3 regions of the Arthrobacter sp. NPDC058097 genome follow, and region 2 is predicted to be linked to each of the others. Evidence: riboswitches for the same ligand, from Rfam matches in the RefSeq annotation. Region 2 holds a riboswitch; each other region holds the start of a gene.
What was found. A riboswitch is a leader RNA that binds a small molecule or an ion and turns the genes downstream of it on or off. The one in region 2 is predicted to bind cyclic di-AMP.

Region 1: another riboswitch for cyclic di-AMP. It lies ahead of ACFVTE_RS17740 (LysM peptidoglycan-binding domain-containing protein); the one in region 2 lies ahead of ACFVTE_RS00300 (hypothetical protein).
Region 3: another riboswitch for cyclic di-AMP. It lies ahead of ACFVTE_RS15775 (M23 family metallopeptidase); the one in region 2 lies ahead of ACFVTE_RS00300 (hypothetical protein).

What each region holds. Positions count from the first base shown of each region.
Region 1 is NZ_JBHVSZ010000010.1:136,885-141,803, forward strand. It holds gene ACFVTE_RS17725 (Re/Si-specific NAD(P)(+) transhydrogenase subunit alpha) at 1-599, shown strand, start outside; gene ACFVTE_RS17730 (NAD(P) transhydrogenase subunit alpha) at 599-949, shown strand; gene ACFVTE_RS17735 (NAD(P)(+) transhydrogenase (Re/Si-specific) subunit beta) at 946-2,319, shown strand; cyclic di-AMP (ydaO/yuaA leader) riboswitch at 2,430-2,630, shown strand; gene ACFVTE_RS17740 (LysM peptidoglycan-binding domain-containing protein) at 2,634-3,599, shown strand; gene ACFVTE_RS17745 (YybH family protein) at 3,846-4,271, shown strand; gene ACFVTE_RS17750 (purine-cytosine permease family protein) at 4,268-4,919, shown strand, end outside.
Region 2 is NZ_JBHVSZ010000001.1:56,683-61,601, forward strand. It holds gene ACFVTE_RS00290 (response regulator transcription factor) at 1-665, shown strand, start outside; gene ACFVTE_RS00295 (ATP-binding protein) at 669-2,291, shown strand; cyclic di-AMP (ydaO/yuaA leader) riboswitch at 2,386-2,549, shown strand; gene ACFVTE_RS00300 (hypothetical protein) at 2,555-3,388, shown strand; gene ACFVTE_RS00305 (glycosyltransferase) at 3,625-4,919, shown strand, end outside.
Region 3 is NZ_JBHVSZ010000008.1:280,502-285,420, forward strand. It holds gene ACFVTE_RS15770 (C40 family peptidase) at 1-523, opposite strand, end outside; cyclic di-AMP (ydaO/yuaA leader) riboswitch at 576-769, opposite strand; gene ACFVTE_RS15775 (M23 family metallopeptidase) at 882-1,706, opposite strand; cyclic di-AMP (ydaO/yuaA leader) riboswitch at 1,718-1,960, opposite strand; gene ACFVTE_RS15780 (metal-dependent transcriptional regulator) at 2,171-2,866, opposite strand; gene serC (phosphoserine transaminase) at 3,211-4,341, shown strand; gene ACFVTE_RS15790 (DUF3027 domain-containing protein) at 4,493-4,919, opposite strand, start outside.

The DNA of each region.
Region 1 (4,919 bases), on a different contig from region 2:
GCGGGACCTTCATCAAACTGGACCTCGAGACGGCCGAGGCAGCCGGCGGGTACGCCCGGGAGCTCAGCGCCGACCGCGGCGCCCTGCAGCGCCAGCTGCTGGCGCCGCACGTCGCCGATGCCGACGTGCTGATCACGACGGCGGCCGTGCCCGGCAGGCACGCCCCGCTCCTGGTGACCCGTGAGATGGTGCAGGGCATGCGCCCGGGATCGGTCGTCGTCGACCTGGCCGCGGAGTCCGGCGGCAACGTCGAGGGGTCCGTCCCTGGCCGGGACATCCACGTCCCCACCGCCGACGGCAAGGGGACCGTCGCCGTCGTAGGCCTCAAGGACGCGCCGTCCGCCATGCCCACGGACGCCTCCCGGCTGTACGCCAAAAACGTGGCCAACCTGCTGGCCCTGATGACCGTGGACGGGACGGTCGTCCCCGACTTCGACGACGACGTGATAGCGGGTGCCTGCCTGACGCACGACGGCGTGGTGCGGCATCCGCCGACGGCGGAAGCGCTCGCGGCGCTCGCCGGGGAGACGGACAACGACCTCGCAGACGAGATGGCCAATACTCCAGTGAAGGCGTCGGAGAACGAAGGGGTGGTCTGATGGACGGCATCAGCCTGCTGACCATCACCGTGCTGGCGGTGTTTGTCGGCTTCGAAGTGGTCTCCAAGGTGTCCAGCACGCTGCACACGCCCCTGATGTCCGGCGCGAACGCGATCCACGGGATCATCCTGGTGGGCGCCATCATCGTCGCCGGCCAGGCCACGCACCCCTGGGTCCTGGCGGTGGCGCTGCTCGCCGTCGTTCTTGCCACGGCGAACCTGGTGGGCGGCTTCGTCGTGACCGACCGCATGCTCGAGATGTTCCGCGGCCGCAAACCGGATCAACCGGCCAAAGCTGCCCCGAATGAAACCCAGAGTGAAACCAGGGAGAACAAGGAGGCCAAGCGGTGACCCTCCTCGACGCCAACGTCACCGCCCTGCTCTACCTCGCGGCGGCCGTCTTCTTCATCCTGGCGCTGAAGGGCCTGAACTCGCCGCGCACCGCCCGCCGCGGCAACCTCATCGGCGCGTTTGGTGCGCTGATCGCCGTCGTCACCGTCTTTTTCTCAACCCGGCTGGACAACGTCCCCCTGATCCTCGGCGCCATCGCCGTGGGCTCCGGTGTGGCCGCCCCCGTGGCCAGACGCGTCAAGATGACCCAGATGCCGCAGCTCGTTGCCCTGTTCAACGGGGTGGGCGGCGGCGCGGCCGCACTCGTTGCGCTGCTGGAACTGCCGCATGCGGAGGACGCCTGGGTGCGCGTCGCCGTCGTCTTCACCCTGCTGGTCGGGGCAGTCTCCTTCGCCGGCTCAGCCGTGACGTTCGCGAAGCTGCAGGAGCTCATGACCACCCGCCCCGTGGTGTTCCCCGGGCTGCCGGTGCTCATGGGGGCGGTGCTGCTCGCCGCCGTCGGTGCCGCGGCCGCCGTCGTGCTGGGCGGGTCGCTCGTGCTGGCGCTGCTGCTCCTGCTGCTGGGCCTGGTGGCCGGCGTGCTGCTCGTGTTGCCGGTGGGCGGCGCCGACGTGCCGATCGTCATCTCCCTCCTCAACGCGTTCACCGGCCTCGCAGTTGCCGCGTCCGGACTGGTGCTGGGGAACGTGCTCCTGGTGGTGGCCGGGACGCTGGTGGGCGCGTCGGGCACCATCCTCACCCGCGCGATGGCCGCGGCCATGGGCCGCAGTGTGGCCGGCATCCTGTTCGGCGCGTTCCGGGGAGGTTCGACGGCGGGATCCACCGCCGTCAGCGACCGTCCGGTCCGCTCGTCCAGCCCGGAGGACGTGGCGGTGCTGCTCGGCTACGCGCAGCGCGTGATCATCGTTCCCGGCTACGGGCTGGCCGTGGCGCAGGGACAGCACACCGCTGCCGAGCTGGCGCAGGCATTGGAAACCCGGGGAATCAGGGTGGACTTCGCCATCCATCCCGTGGCGGGCCGCATGCCCGGGCACATGAACGTGCTCCTCGCCGAGGCCAATGTGCCCTACGAATCACTCAAGGAAATGGGCGAGATCAACTCCGAATTCCGCACCGCCGACGTCGCGCTGGTGGTGGGCGCGAACGACGTGGTGAACCCCGCCGCGAAGACCACCGCCGGCTCGCCCATCTACGGGATGCCGATCCTCGAGGTGGCGGACGCGCGCCAGGTGGTCTTCCTCAAGCGCTCCATGCGGCCAGGGTTCGCCGGGATCGAGAACGACCTTATGTTCGAGCCGCAGACCACGCTGCTGTTTGGCGATGCCAAGGAATCCCTGACCAAGGTGCTGGGTGCGGTGAAGGCCCTGTAGGGTGTTGCTTTCTCTAACCTTCTTCCAGACGGCAGCCGTTACCGAAATGTGACTTTTGGTGCCGAGGTGCGATAACCTCGGCCGGTGCCCTGGTTCCGCTCAGGGCATTCCCGGGCAGAATGCCGAGCCCTGCCACTGACCGGGATCCGTTCGCAATGACAACTGGCAGGGACGGGGGAACCACGTTAGTACCGGCCTTGCGCATCAAGGCCTAGGGGTTAAGTCCAGACGCACCGCCCAGCAGCGGGCAGGACCGGGTGACTCCCACCCGAACCCGACAGCTAACCCCGCAGGCATGGGAGAGGCACATCACCATGTCACGTAAGTCCACGCCCGCGCGCCATCGCGCCACCCCGACGACGTCCATCGCCCTGCAGGGCCTGCAGTATTCGCTGAAGTCCAATGCCGCCTCGGTCGCCAAGCCGGCGGCCGCGGCCGCCGTCGCTTCCGGTCTCCTCTTCGGTGCCGGGGCACCTGCCCACGCAGGTGCTTACGCGCCAGAGACTCCGGCCGGCGCCGCCCAGTCCGCCACGGCCCCGGCCGGAGCTGCCGTGCAGTCAGTCGCCGGCCAGGCGCTCGCCGCACCGGCCCAGGCCGCACCGGCAGACGCCGGATCTGCTGTGGCCGGAGCATCGCACACCGTAGTGCCCGGTGATACCTTGGGCGCCATCGCGGCACGCCACGGCGTCAGTCTCGATGCGTTGCTCGCAGAGAACGGCCTGACCCTGGCCTCGGTCATTTACCCCGGCGACCAGATCCTCATTCCGGGACCCGGCGCTGCTGCAGCCCCCGCAGTACCTGCAGCGCCGGCAGCACCCGCAGTGCCCGAGGTTCCCGCGGCTCCGGCTGTTCCGGCAGCCCCGGCGGCCCCGGCGGCCCCCCAGCCCACCGGCATGGGAATCTACAACGCCTCCGCGTCAATTACCCCGGCAGCGGCAACCACCCCGGCAACCACCCCGGCAGCCAGCGGCGTGGGCGCGGCCATTGTGGCCTCGGCCCGGGCGCAGCTCGGTGCCACCCAGGACTGCACCGTCCTGGTGGAACAGGCCCTGCGGTCCGTCGGCAAGTCCGTCGGCGACCTCGCGCCCGCGCAGTTCTACCAGTACGGCACACCCGTTTCGTCCCCGCAGCCCGGGGACCTGATGATCAGCGGCGGACACGTCGGCGTGTACATCGGCGGTGGCCAGGCGATCAGCAGCGGCATGAACGGTGTCAACGAAACCATCGTGCACCCGGCCTCCTGGCTCACCGGCTCCACTTACGTGCGGGTCAACGCATAGACAGAGCGCAGACGCCTCACAGGCGGGGCGGTTCAAACAACAGCGGCGGGTGCATAGGCACCCGCCGCTGTTGCGTTTCAGTAGCTGCCGGCTGCCGGGTGCCGGCGCGCGCGAAACAAAAGTCACTGTCAAGCAACAATTGTTGACCGCTGGATACCATGTCGGGTTTACTGGCAGCCTGACCGGATGTGAGCTGGAGCACGTCACGGCTGAAGCATTTGCAAGCACCGCCGAGAGTGAGTTCCCGTGGACCTGATCACCACCGCCATGACCACCGCCGAGATTGAGGCAGCAGCGAAGAAGCTGATGACCGCCTTCGCGGCCACCGATACAGACGGGTACTTCGACTGCTTCGCGCCCGATGCGACCTTCATCTTCCATTCCGAACCGAACCGCCTCACCTCGCGCGGGGAATACCGCGACCTGTGGCAGAACTGGGTGGAGGACGGCTGGCGGGTTGCAGAATGCGCCAGCTCCAACGCGTACATTCAGATCGCCGGCGACAGCGCCGTGTTCAGCCACGATGTCGAAACCGTGATCGACGTTGCCGGCACCAAAGAAACCCTTCACGAGAGGGAGACCATCATTTTCACCAGGACGAAGACAGGCAGCGTGCTCGCCGTCCACGAGCATCTTTCTCCGGCGCCTGCCAGCCAGAAGGCGATCTCATGACCAACGATTCCAAAGCCCCTGCAGTGACCGAAGTCGAAAAGCACGGCATCGAACCGATTCCCGCTGCCGACAGGACGGCGAAACCGCTGGACCTCTTCCGGCTGGTGTTCGGTGGTGCAAACACGTTCGCCACGGTAGTCCTGGGATCCTTTCCCATTCTCTTTGGGCTGTCCTTCAAGGACGCACTGCTGGCCACTGTCCTGGGCGTCGTCGTCGGCGGCCTGATTCTGTGCCCGATGGCTGTTTTCGGCCCGACCAATGGGATGAACAATGCCGTCTCGTCCTCCGGGCACCTGGGCGTGCACGGCCGTGTCGTGGGGTCCTTCCTGTCACTCCTGACCGCGTTCGCTTTCTTCTCCATCTCCGTGTGGAGCTCAGGGGACGCGCTGGTAGGGGGCGCGAACCGCCTGGTCGGGCTGCCCCAAAACGCCGTGACGCTAAGCCTCGCCTACGGCGTCTTTGCTGTCCTGATCCTCACCGTGTGCATCTATGGGTTCCGTTTCATGCTCTGGGTCAACAAGATTGCGGTGGTCGCCGCATCCCTGCTCTTCCTGCTCGGCATCTTTGCATTCGCGGGTTCGTTCGATGCTTCCTACGCCGGGACGTTCGGGCAGGCGGCGGATGCTGCCACCAACGCGCTGTTCTGGC
Region 2 (4,919 bases):
TGGTCGACGACGAGCCGAGCCTCGCCGAGCTCATGAGCATGGGCCTGCGCATGGCTGGCTGGTCGGTCGCCGTCGCCGCCGACGGTCCCGAGGCCGTGAAACTCGCCAAGGAGTTCCGCCCGGACGTGCTGGTGCTTGACGTGATGCTTCCCGGGTTCGACGGCGTCGAGCTCCTGGGCAGGATCCGCGCCTTCGCACCGGAAGTCCCGGCGCTGTTCCTCACTGCCAAGGACGCGGTGCAGGACCGCATTGTGGGCCTCGCCGCGGGCGGCGACGACTACGTCACCAAGCCGTTCAGCATGGAGGAAGTCCTGCTGCGCCTGCACCGGCTGGTCCAGCGCTCCGGCGTGGCCGCCATGGATTCCGCCGAACTCGTAGTGGGCGACCTGGTCCTGAACCTCGACACGCGCGAGGTCACCCGCGCCGGCGACGAGCTGCAGCTGACCGCCACCCAGTTCGAGCTGCTGCGGTACCTCATGGAGAACCCCAAGCGCGTGGTCAGCAAGGCCCAGATCCTGGACCGGGTGTGGAACTACGACTTCGGCGGCCAGGCCAACATCGTGGAGCTGTACATCTCCTACCTGCGCAAGAAGGTGGATGCCGTGCATCCGCCGATGATCCACACGGTCCGCGGCGCGGGTTACGTCATCAAACCGGCAGAGTAGGCCGTGGCAAACCTTTCCGGTGCAGTCCGTACCCAGCGCCGAAGCTGGCTGAAGCCCGGCACCTGGCACCTGCGCACCCGCCTGGTCCTCGTGGCCATGGCTCTCCTGGTGGCCATTTGCGCTGCCATCGGCCTCTTCAGCTACGCCTCGATGGATTCCTTCCTGACCCGCCAGCTCGACGACCAACTCACCGGAGCCGCTGACAGGGCCCGGGACTTTGGCCGGCCACCGCTCGGATCCGCGGGCAACAAGCCTGATCCCCTCGAAGGCCGGGGCCAGCGGGTGGGCACCCTCGTGGCCAGGATCCAGTCGGGGGAAGTCAGCGCCGGGTTCCTCGCTTCCGACGCCACCCGCAAAACACTCTCGGCCGCAGACAACCAGACCCTTCTGGAGCTCCGCCGCGACGGCATCCCCGTCGACCGCACCCTGTCCACCGGGGCCTACCGTCTTGTTGCCGCCCAGACACCCTACGGCGACGTCATGGTCACCGGGCTTCCCCTGGCAGACAAGCAGAGCACCCTGACGTCACTGGTCTGGACCATCACCATCGTCTCGCTGGGCGGACTCGTGCTGATCGGCCTGGCCGGGACGGTGCTCATCCGCCGCACCATGAAGCCGCTGGAGCAGCTCTCCGAGGTGGCCACGCAGGTGTCGCGCCTGCCGCTGGACGCCGGTGAGGTGGCACTCGCCGTCCGCGTCCCGCCGTCGAACGCCCACCCCGGAACCGAAGTGGGCAGCGTCGGGCACGCCCTGAACCAGATGCTGGACAACGTCTCCAACGCGCTGGAGGCCCGTCAGGAAAGCGAAATGAAGGTGCGGCAGTTCGTGGCGGACGCCTCACACGAGCTCCGGACACCGCTCACGGCCATCCGCGGCTACACCGAGCTGATGCGCATGACCGAAAAGTTCACCCCGGACGGCCAGCGCTCGCTGGCCCGCGTGCAGAGCCAGTCGGAGCGCATGACCGCCCTGGTGGAGGACCTCCTGCTGCTTGCCCGGCTCGATGAGGGCCAGCCGCTCAAGCTAAGCGACGTTGACCTCACGCAGCTGGTGATCGAGACCGTCAGCGACGAAAAAGTCATGGCACCGGACCGGGCGTGGCACCTCGACCTTCCCGAGGAACCGGTGTCCCTCCGGGGCGATGCCTCCCAGCTGCACCAGGTCCTCGTGAACCTGCTCTCCAATGCCCGCAAGCACACCCCGCCGGGCACCACGGTGACCACCGGCGTGATGCGCTCGGCCGACGGCAGCGCTGTGATTACTGTCACGGACGACGGCGCCGGCATCCCTCCCGAATTCGTGGACAAGGTCTTCGCGCGCTTCGCCCGCGCAGACGCCTCACGTGCGACGCCGGCGCAGTCGCCCCTGGCGCCGGCGGCCGCGGCAGCGAAAGCCTCTGCGGCCGGTGGCGCAATGGCCCTCCGTACCGCGGATTCGCGGGGAGAATCAGGGGCTTCGCACGGAGAACCGGGCACCGCCTCGGCGGAGGGAACCAGCGGCCTGGGCCTGTCCATCGTGCAGTCCATCGTGCAAGCGCACGGCGGCACGGTGGAGGTCACCTCCCGGCCCGGCCGGACGGAATTTGCCGTCCGCCTGCCCGCGCAAGGCACCGCGCCGTCGTCGTGATTCCCGTTACCTAAATGTGACTTAATCAAAAGCCTCCTGTACCGTCGATATGGTGCGGCCGCCACTAGAGCCGCATGTCCGGATTGACGCCCAGCTCTGCCGCTTCCCGGATTCCGCTAGATCAGGCAGAGGCGGGGGAACCAGAGTCCCGGGCTTTCCGCATCAGCCCTTGGGGTGAAGCCGACACGTGAATTTTCCGTGCGGCCGGATGACCTCATCCGAACCCGACAGCTAACTCCGCAGGTGTTGAGAGGCAATCCACCATGTCTGAATTTATGACTCAGGCGCGCCCTGAACGCGCCTCGCACAAGCCTGGCAGCACGATTTCACGCCACCGCGCAGAGCCGGCCCAGCCCAAGACTGCACTTGGCCGCTTCGCTGCAGGCCTTCCGTCCTTCGGCCGCCGGGCAGCCGTCCTGACCACCGCCGCCGCCGTGCTCGTTGGCGTCGGCGCCGCAGGCCACGCGGCCGACCAGGCTGCGCCTACGGCGGCCCAGACGACCGCAGCCACCGCCGACGCCGGGCAGACGCTGAGCTTTGACAAGACGCTGATCTCCGCCCTGCCGGCCCCGTCCGCAGCGTCCGTCGCTCCGCAGTCCGCCACCAAGCCCACCGCCAAGGCTGCGGCCCCCAAGGCTGCGGCCCCCAAGGCCACCAAGGCTGCTGCCCCGAAGGCGGTCACCAAAGCTGCACCGAAGGCCGCTCCGGTTGCCAAGGCCGCCCCCGCGCCCGCCGTCAAGGTGGCCGCCAAGGTTGCCCCCGCGAAGGCTGCTGCGCCTGTTGCCCTGAACGATCCCGCCGGTGCCCAGGCCTACGCGGCCAGCAAGCTGGGTTCCTTCGGCTGGTCCGCAGACCAGATGCAGTGCCTGAAGCGGCTCTGGACCAAGGAATCGGAATGGCGCACGACGGCCACCAACGCGAGCAGCGGCGCCTACGGCATCGTCCAGTCACTGCCCGCCGAGAAGATGGCGACCGCCGGAGCGGACTACCGCACCAACTACCGCACCCAGATCAACTGGGGCCTGGACTACATCAAGGAGCGCTACGGCTCCCCGTGCGGCGCCCTGGACTGGCACCTCGCCCACAACTGGTACTGACCGGTTGCCGCGGCCGGACCGGCTGACGGCGAGCATTTCTGCACCGCTTTAGGGTGCCCGGCCTAAGCGCCAAGGGCCCCGGATCCGCCAGGATCCGGGGCCCTTTTGCTGTCCACACGCTTCCCGCGGCGGGCAAAGTGGTGCAGAAATGCGGCAATCACCTGCAGAAACACTTCCACAGCCCCCACACAGCTAGGCCCTAAAACCCTCATAACAGCGGCCGCCACTGTTGATGCATGACCATCACTGACCAGGCCTCCGGACCCCAGCCGCACCCACCGCTGCACACCCAGCCACACCCGCTCCATGGCGCCGTCGCGGCCGGACACGCCCCGGTGCAGACCCTCATCAGGCAGACGCGGCGGTCGCCCATCGACACCTCCACCGCGGCACCGGTGCTGGACGTGACCATCCCGGTCTACAACGAGGAGCGCGACCTGGAGGAGTGCCTGCGCCGGCTCCACGCCTACCTGCGCGGCACGTTCCCGCACCCGTTCCGCATCACCGTTGCGGACAACGCGAGCACCGACGGCACGCTCAACGCCGCCGAACGCGTGGCCCGGGAACTCCGCGAGGTCACCGTGGTGCACCTCGAGGAGAAGGGCCGCGGCAACGCCCTGCGGAAAGTCTGGCTGGCTTCACCGTCGCCGGTCCTGGCCTACATGGACGTGGACCTCTCCACCGACCTGGCCGCACTGGGTCCGCTCCTGGCCCCGCTGATCTCCGGCCACTCCGACCTGGCCATCGGCACGCGGCTGACCCGCAGCTCCCGGGTGGTCCGCGGGCCGAAGCGCGAATTCATCTCCCGCAGCTACAACTTCATGCTGCAGTCCCTGATGGGCGCCCACTTCAGCGATGCGCAGTGCGGTTTCAAGGCCATCCGCGCCGACATCGCCCGGCGGATCCTGCCGCACACCGTGGACACCGCCTGGTTCTTCGACACCGAACTCCTGGTCCTCGCCGAACGGTGCGGCCTCCGCGTCCACGAAGTGCCGGTGGACTGGACCGACGACCCGAACTCCAGCGTGGACATCGTCCAGACGGCCCTCGCCGATATGCGGGGCATGGCCCGGCTCAGCAAGGACATGGTCACCGGCCGCATCCCGGTCGCCCAACTCCGCGCTGCGTTGGCCCGCGGCCCCCTTCCCGCCGCCTCACGCAGCCAGGAGCAGAGTCCGGGCGGCAGCCTGTTCGGCCAGCTGGTGCGGTTCGGCACCATCGGCGTGGCCTCCACCCTGGCGTATCTGGTCCTCTTCTATCTCTGCCGCAACCTGGTGGACCCGCAGCTGGCCAATCTGCTGGCCCTGCTCAGCACGGCCGTGGCCAACACCGCCGCGAACCGGCGCTTCACGTTCGGCATCGCCGGCACCACCGGTGTTGCCCGCCACCACTTTGAAGGGCTGCTGGTTTTCGGGATCGGGCTCGCCCTTACCTCCGGCGCGCTCGCCCTGGTCCACAGCGGCGCACTGCCGGGAGGCACGACGCCGGACCGCTGGCTTGAGCTCGCGACCGTCACCGGCTCGAACCTCGC
Region 3 (4,919 bases), on a different contig from region 2:
TGACGCGGGGAATGCTGATGCCTGCCTGTGCGTAAACCCACTGGGTGAAGCCGGAGCAGTCCCAGCCACTGGGGGTGGTGCCGCCCCAGACGTAGGGGCTGCCGATGCCGGTGTACGCGATTGCTGCCAGTCCGGAAGCTGCGGCGGAGGCCGCACCATCGGTGGACTTGGCGGTGACGGCCTGGGCCGCACCGGCGCTCTCGTCGCTGGCCTGGCCTGCGGTGGCCGTCTGGCTCTCATCGTTCGACTGCGGAGCGATGGTTTCGGCGACCGGGGCTGCCACTGTTGTGACGGCAGGACGCTCGAAGGAGACAGTGGCGGTGGGTGCGGCGGTCACAGCAAGCTGCGCGGCCTGTGATCCGGTCTCCGAGGAGGCGGAAACACCAATGTTGGCGTCGGCCGCGTTGGCAGGCATGCCAACGCTCAGGATGAGTCCTGAAGCAGCTGCGATAACAGCTGCCTGGCGACCTACTGTGCCGGCATTGGCGCTAACCGCCTTGGACACGGAGTCCAACGGGTTCATACGAACCGTTTGCGCGCGGTGGCGCGCGGCATTGTGGCGTGAAGACACGAAGGTAGCCTCTCCCAATGCCTGCGAGGTGAGCTGTCGGATTCGGATGGGAGTCACCCGGCCGCTCCGCTTCCTGGGAAGCTTTGCGACTTAACCCCAAGGTCTTCTTGCGAAGACCAAAATTGGTTCCCCCGCCCCTGCCAGACGATGTAATGCGAACGGACCTTGAGCGGTGGCAGAGTTAGGCAATCCACTCAAGAGCGTCAACTTCGGAAAAGTTGACGCGGTTTAGACGGTACAGCAGTTCGGAGCCAATGTCACATTCAGGTCACGGCGTGTCACAGGAATGAGAGTGCTCACTCGACTTGGCTCAGAGCCAGCCGGTGGGATCAACGACGTCCCCGTTGACCATCACCTCGAAGTGGAGGTGGCAGCCGGTGGAGGCGCCTGTGGTCCCGCTGAGGGCGATAACTTCGCCCCGGGTGACCTTCTGGCCAACCTGGACGCTGGAGGACGACAGGTGGTTGTACGTGGTCTCCAGGCCATTGCCGTGATCGATCACCACGCGGTTGCCTCCGCCGTACGGGTGCCAGCCCGAGAAGGTGACCTTGCCGCTGGCCGCGGCAAGCACCTCGGTGCCGCACTGTGCAGCGAAGTCCTGGCCGCGGTGGAACTCGCCGGCGCCGCCGGTGATCGGGCTGACCCGGTAACCGAACGGCGAGGACTTGACCAGCGTGGTCAGCGGCCCGCCCAGGGTGCCCGCCGAGGCCGCACGGCTGATGCTGCCGGCCGACTGGGCACTCAGGAGCTGCTTTAGCTTTCCGTCCGGGTCACCGGTGGTGGAGACGGACGTGCGGCTGAAGTCGATCTTTGCTGCCGCCTCCGCCGAAACCTTCGGCTGGGCCGGTGAGGCAGCGGAAGCAGACGCCGCTCCCTGCTGCTCGCCGGCAGCGAGGACAGGACTGGTGGCGGGGACAGTAACAGTCAGCAGGAGGCCGGTAGCCGCAAGGGCAACGCCGGCTTTCTGCCCGACGCCACTGGCCGAGGCGAAATCCGTAACCTGCCGGAACGGACCCCTCCGGCGGCGGCGCGCTTCGCGCTGGGCGTCCCGGGGACGGTCCGCGGCGGCGGCCTCCGCAAGGCGCGGCTCCGGAGCGGGACCAGTCGCGCGGCGGCGGCCCCGGGCATTCTGCATGGACAAGTACTGTTTCCTCTCTGGATAGCCTGCGAAGTTAGCTGTCGGATTCGGGTCAGAGAGTTCAGACCCGGTCCGCCATAACAAGCCGTTCCGGCACAGGGGTATCCCGGGAGGATTCCTTAGGCGGAAAAGACTTGCTGCTGCGGACTTCACCCCAAGGCTGTTCGAAACAGCCGGTTGTGGTTCCCCCGCCCCTGCCAGTGGGTGACTCGTGCTGCTGATCTGCTGGCAGGGTTCGGCTCCAGATCAGGTAACGCTTTTGTATCGGCGTTGCCGTTTAACTATAGGCGATTAAAGAGCACGGTAATAATTCCGTTATATTCATTGTGCAAAAGTGGTAGGTCATCCTGCCTGCAGATGTCAGACAGGCTGTGGCTTCCGCCCCGCTTCGCCACTCAGTCGCCTACCGCCCGCGTCAAGGGACCCCCGGCAAGGGACAGCAGGGAGGCGCCCCAGGGGAACTAGTCCAGGCTCACGAAGACGTGCGCAGCAACTTCCGGCGGCAGCTCAAGGGCGCCCTCGAACCCGGGTACGCGGACAGAGATGTACTCCCCCACGCGTTCGAGCGAGACGGCGGCGCCGGGCCGGATCCCGCCTTCATCCAGCTGGAGCAGCAGCTCCGGCTCCACCTGGATGGGTTCTGCCAGGCGGCTGACGGTGACCTTGGATTCGGGGCCGTAGCCGGTCATGGCGTCGAGCAGGTTCACCACGCCGTCGGAGAACGGACGGGCAGGCTGCCCGCCGAGTGCTGCCAGGCCGGGAATCGGGTTGCCATAGGGAGATTCGGTGGGGTGGCCGAGCATTTCGTAGATCCTGCGCTCCACGCGCTCACTCATGACGTGTTCCCACCGGCAGGCCTCGTCGTGGACGTAGGCCCAGTCAAGGCCGATGACGTCGGCGAGGAGGCGCTCGGCGAGCCGGTGCTTGCGCATCACCTCGGTGGCGCGCTTCCGGCCCACTTCGGTCAGTTCCAGGTGGCGGTCACCGGAGACGACGACGAGGCCGTCGCGTTCCATCCGGCCGATGGTCTGCGAGACAGTGGGGCCCGAGTGGCGGAGGCGTTCGGCGATGCGTGCCCGAAGCGCCACGATGTTCTCTTCCTCCAGCTCCAGAATGGTGCGAAGGTACATCTCCGTGGTGTCGATCAGATCCGTCATTCAGCTCAGCTCCTCGAGCACAGTATTTGTGTCCGTCCCACCGTACCGCGGGCCCGTCGCACCGGGATCCGGCAAGCTGCAGCGGCGGTCCTGTATGACGGCGGCGCAGCACCGGCTGTCTGCCCGTACGTCCAGTGCCAGCTTAGCCTATTTTGAATTAGTCCGGATAATTCGCCGGCCTGTGACGGGCACCATCTCAATGACTGGACTATGACGGGGGCGTGTTCCCGCGGTATCCGCGCTTCGGGCAGAATAAGGAGGGTTTCGTGGCGGTCATGGTTGCCTGCTGGCCATCGCCCCGACCCAGCCGAACCGCACTTTCCATGCCGAAAATTGGAGCCATTGTGAGCGACACCAGCATCACTATTCCCGCAAACCTCCTGCCCAAGGACGGACGGTTCGGCGCCGGTCCCTCCAAGGTCAGGCCCGAGCAGATCGAGGCACTCTCCGCAGCAGCCACGACGCTCCTTGGCACCTCGCACCGCCAGGCCCCCGTGAAGAACCTCGTAGGTTCCGTCCGCGAAGGCCTCAGCACCTTCTTCCGTGCCCCCGAAGGCTACGAAGTGGTCCTCGGCGTCGGCGGTTCCACCGCATTCTGGGACGTTGCCAGCTTCGGTCTGGTGGAAGAGAAGGCACAGCACCTGTCCTTCGGCGAGTTCGGCTCCAAGTTTGCCGCGGCCACGAACAAGGCGCCGTTCCTTGCCGAATCCTCCATCATCAAGTCCGAGCCCGGCACCTGCCCGGCCCCCAGGGCCGAGGCCGGCGTTGACGTGTACGCCTGGCCGCAGAACGAGACCTCAACCGGTGTTGCCGCGCCCGTCCAGCGGGTCAACGGCGCCGATGAGGGCGCACTGGTGCTGGTCGACGCAACTTCGGCAGCCGGCGGCCTCGACGTCGATGTGTCCCAGACGGACGTCTACTACTTCGCCCCGCAGAAGAACTTCGCCTCCGACGGCGGGCTGTGGCTGGGCCTCTTCTCCCCGGCAGCGCTGGAGCGGGCCGAGCGCGTCAAGGCCAGCGGACGCTGGATCCCGGACTTCCTGGACCTGAAGACCGCCATCGACAACTCCAAGCTGAACCAGACGTACAACACCCCGTCACTGTCCACGCTGGTCACCCTGGACGCCCAGGTGCAGTGGCTCAACGCCAACGGCGGCCTGGACTTCGCCGCCGGACGCACTGCCGATTCGGCCGGCCGCATCTACAAGTGGGCGGAAGCCTCCGAATTCGCCACGCCGTTCGTTGCCAACGCCACCGAGCGCTCCAACGTCATCGCCACCATCGACTTCGATGAGTCGATCGACGCCGCCGCCATCGCCAAGGTGCTCCGCGCCAACGGCATCGTGGACACCGAGCCCTACCGGAAGCTGGGTCGCAACCAGTTGCGCATCGCCACCTTCGTGGCCATCGAGCCGTCCGATGTCACCGCCCTGCTGGAGTGCATCGACTACGTGGTGGGCGAGCTGAAGAAGTAACCGCCTGTAAGGAGTTTTTGTCCAGATAATCGGGGTTCGAAGGCCTTTTGGCCGCATTATCTGGACAAAAACTCCTCAGTTAAAGCACGACGGCGCCGTCCGGACTTTCGTCCCGACGGCGCCGTTTTGCGCTGTGGTCAGTTCGCCGTTGTCAGCCCTGGTCCGGGCTGCCGGACTCTGATTCAGCGTCCGCGGCGGACTCGCCCGGGGCTGCCTCCGCAGCCTCGCCGTCCGCCGGCTCCTCGTCTTCCGGGGAGTCCTGCGCATCCTCCGCGTCCTGCTCCTGGGCGTCCTCCGGGCGCACGCGTTCGGCCCACGGCACCCACTCGGGGGCGAGGATCGAGTCTTCGGAGGGGAGCAGGCCAAGCTCGTTGACAGTGATCACCTTGGAGCGGGAGTTGCGGGTCAGGACGGCATACCACTGCCAGCCGATGTACCCCGGCAGCCTCGATTCGAAAAGGTGCGTCACCACGCGGTCGCCCTCGGTGCGGGCGGCCAGGTGGTCCCCGATTTCGGATGCCTTCGCGATGCCTTCGATGGCGGTCCGGGCGGTGTCCACGGCAGTGGCCAGTACGGCG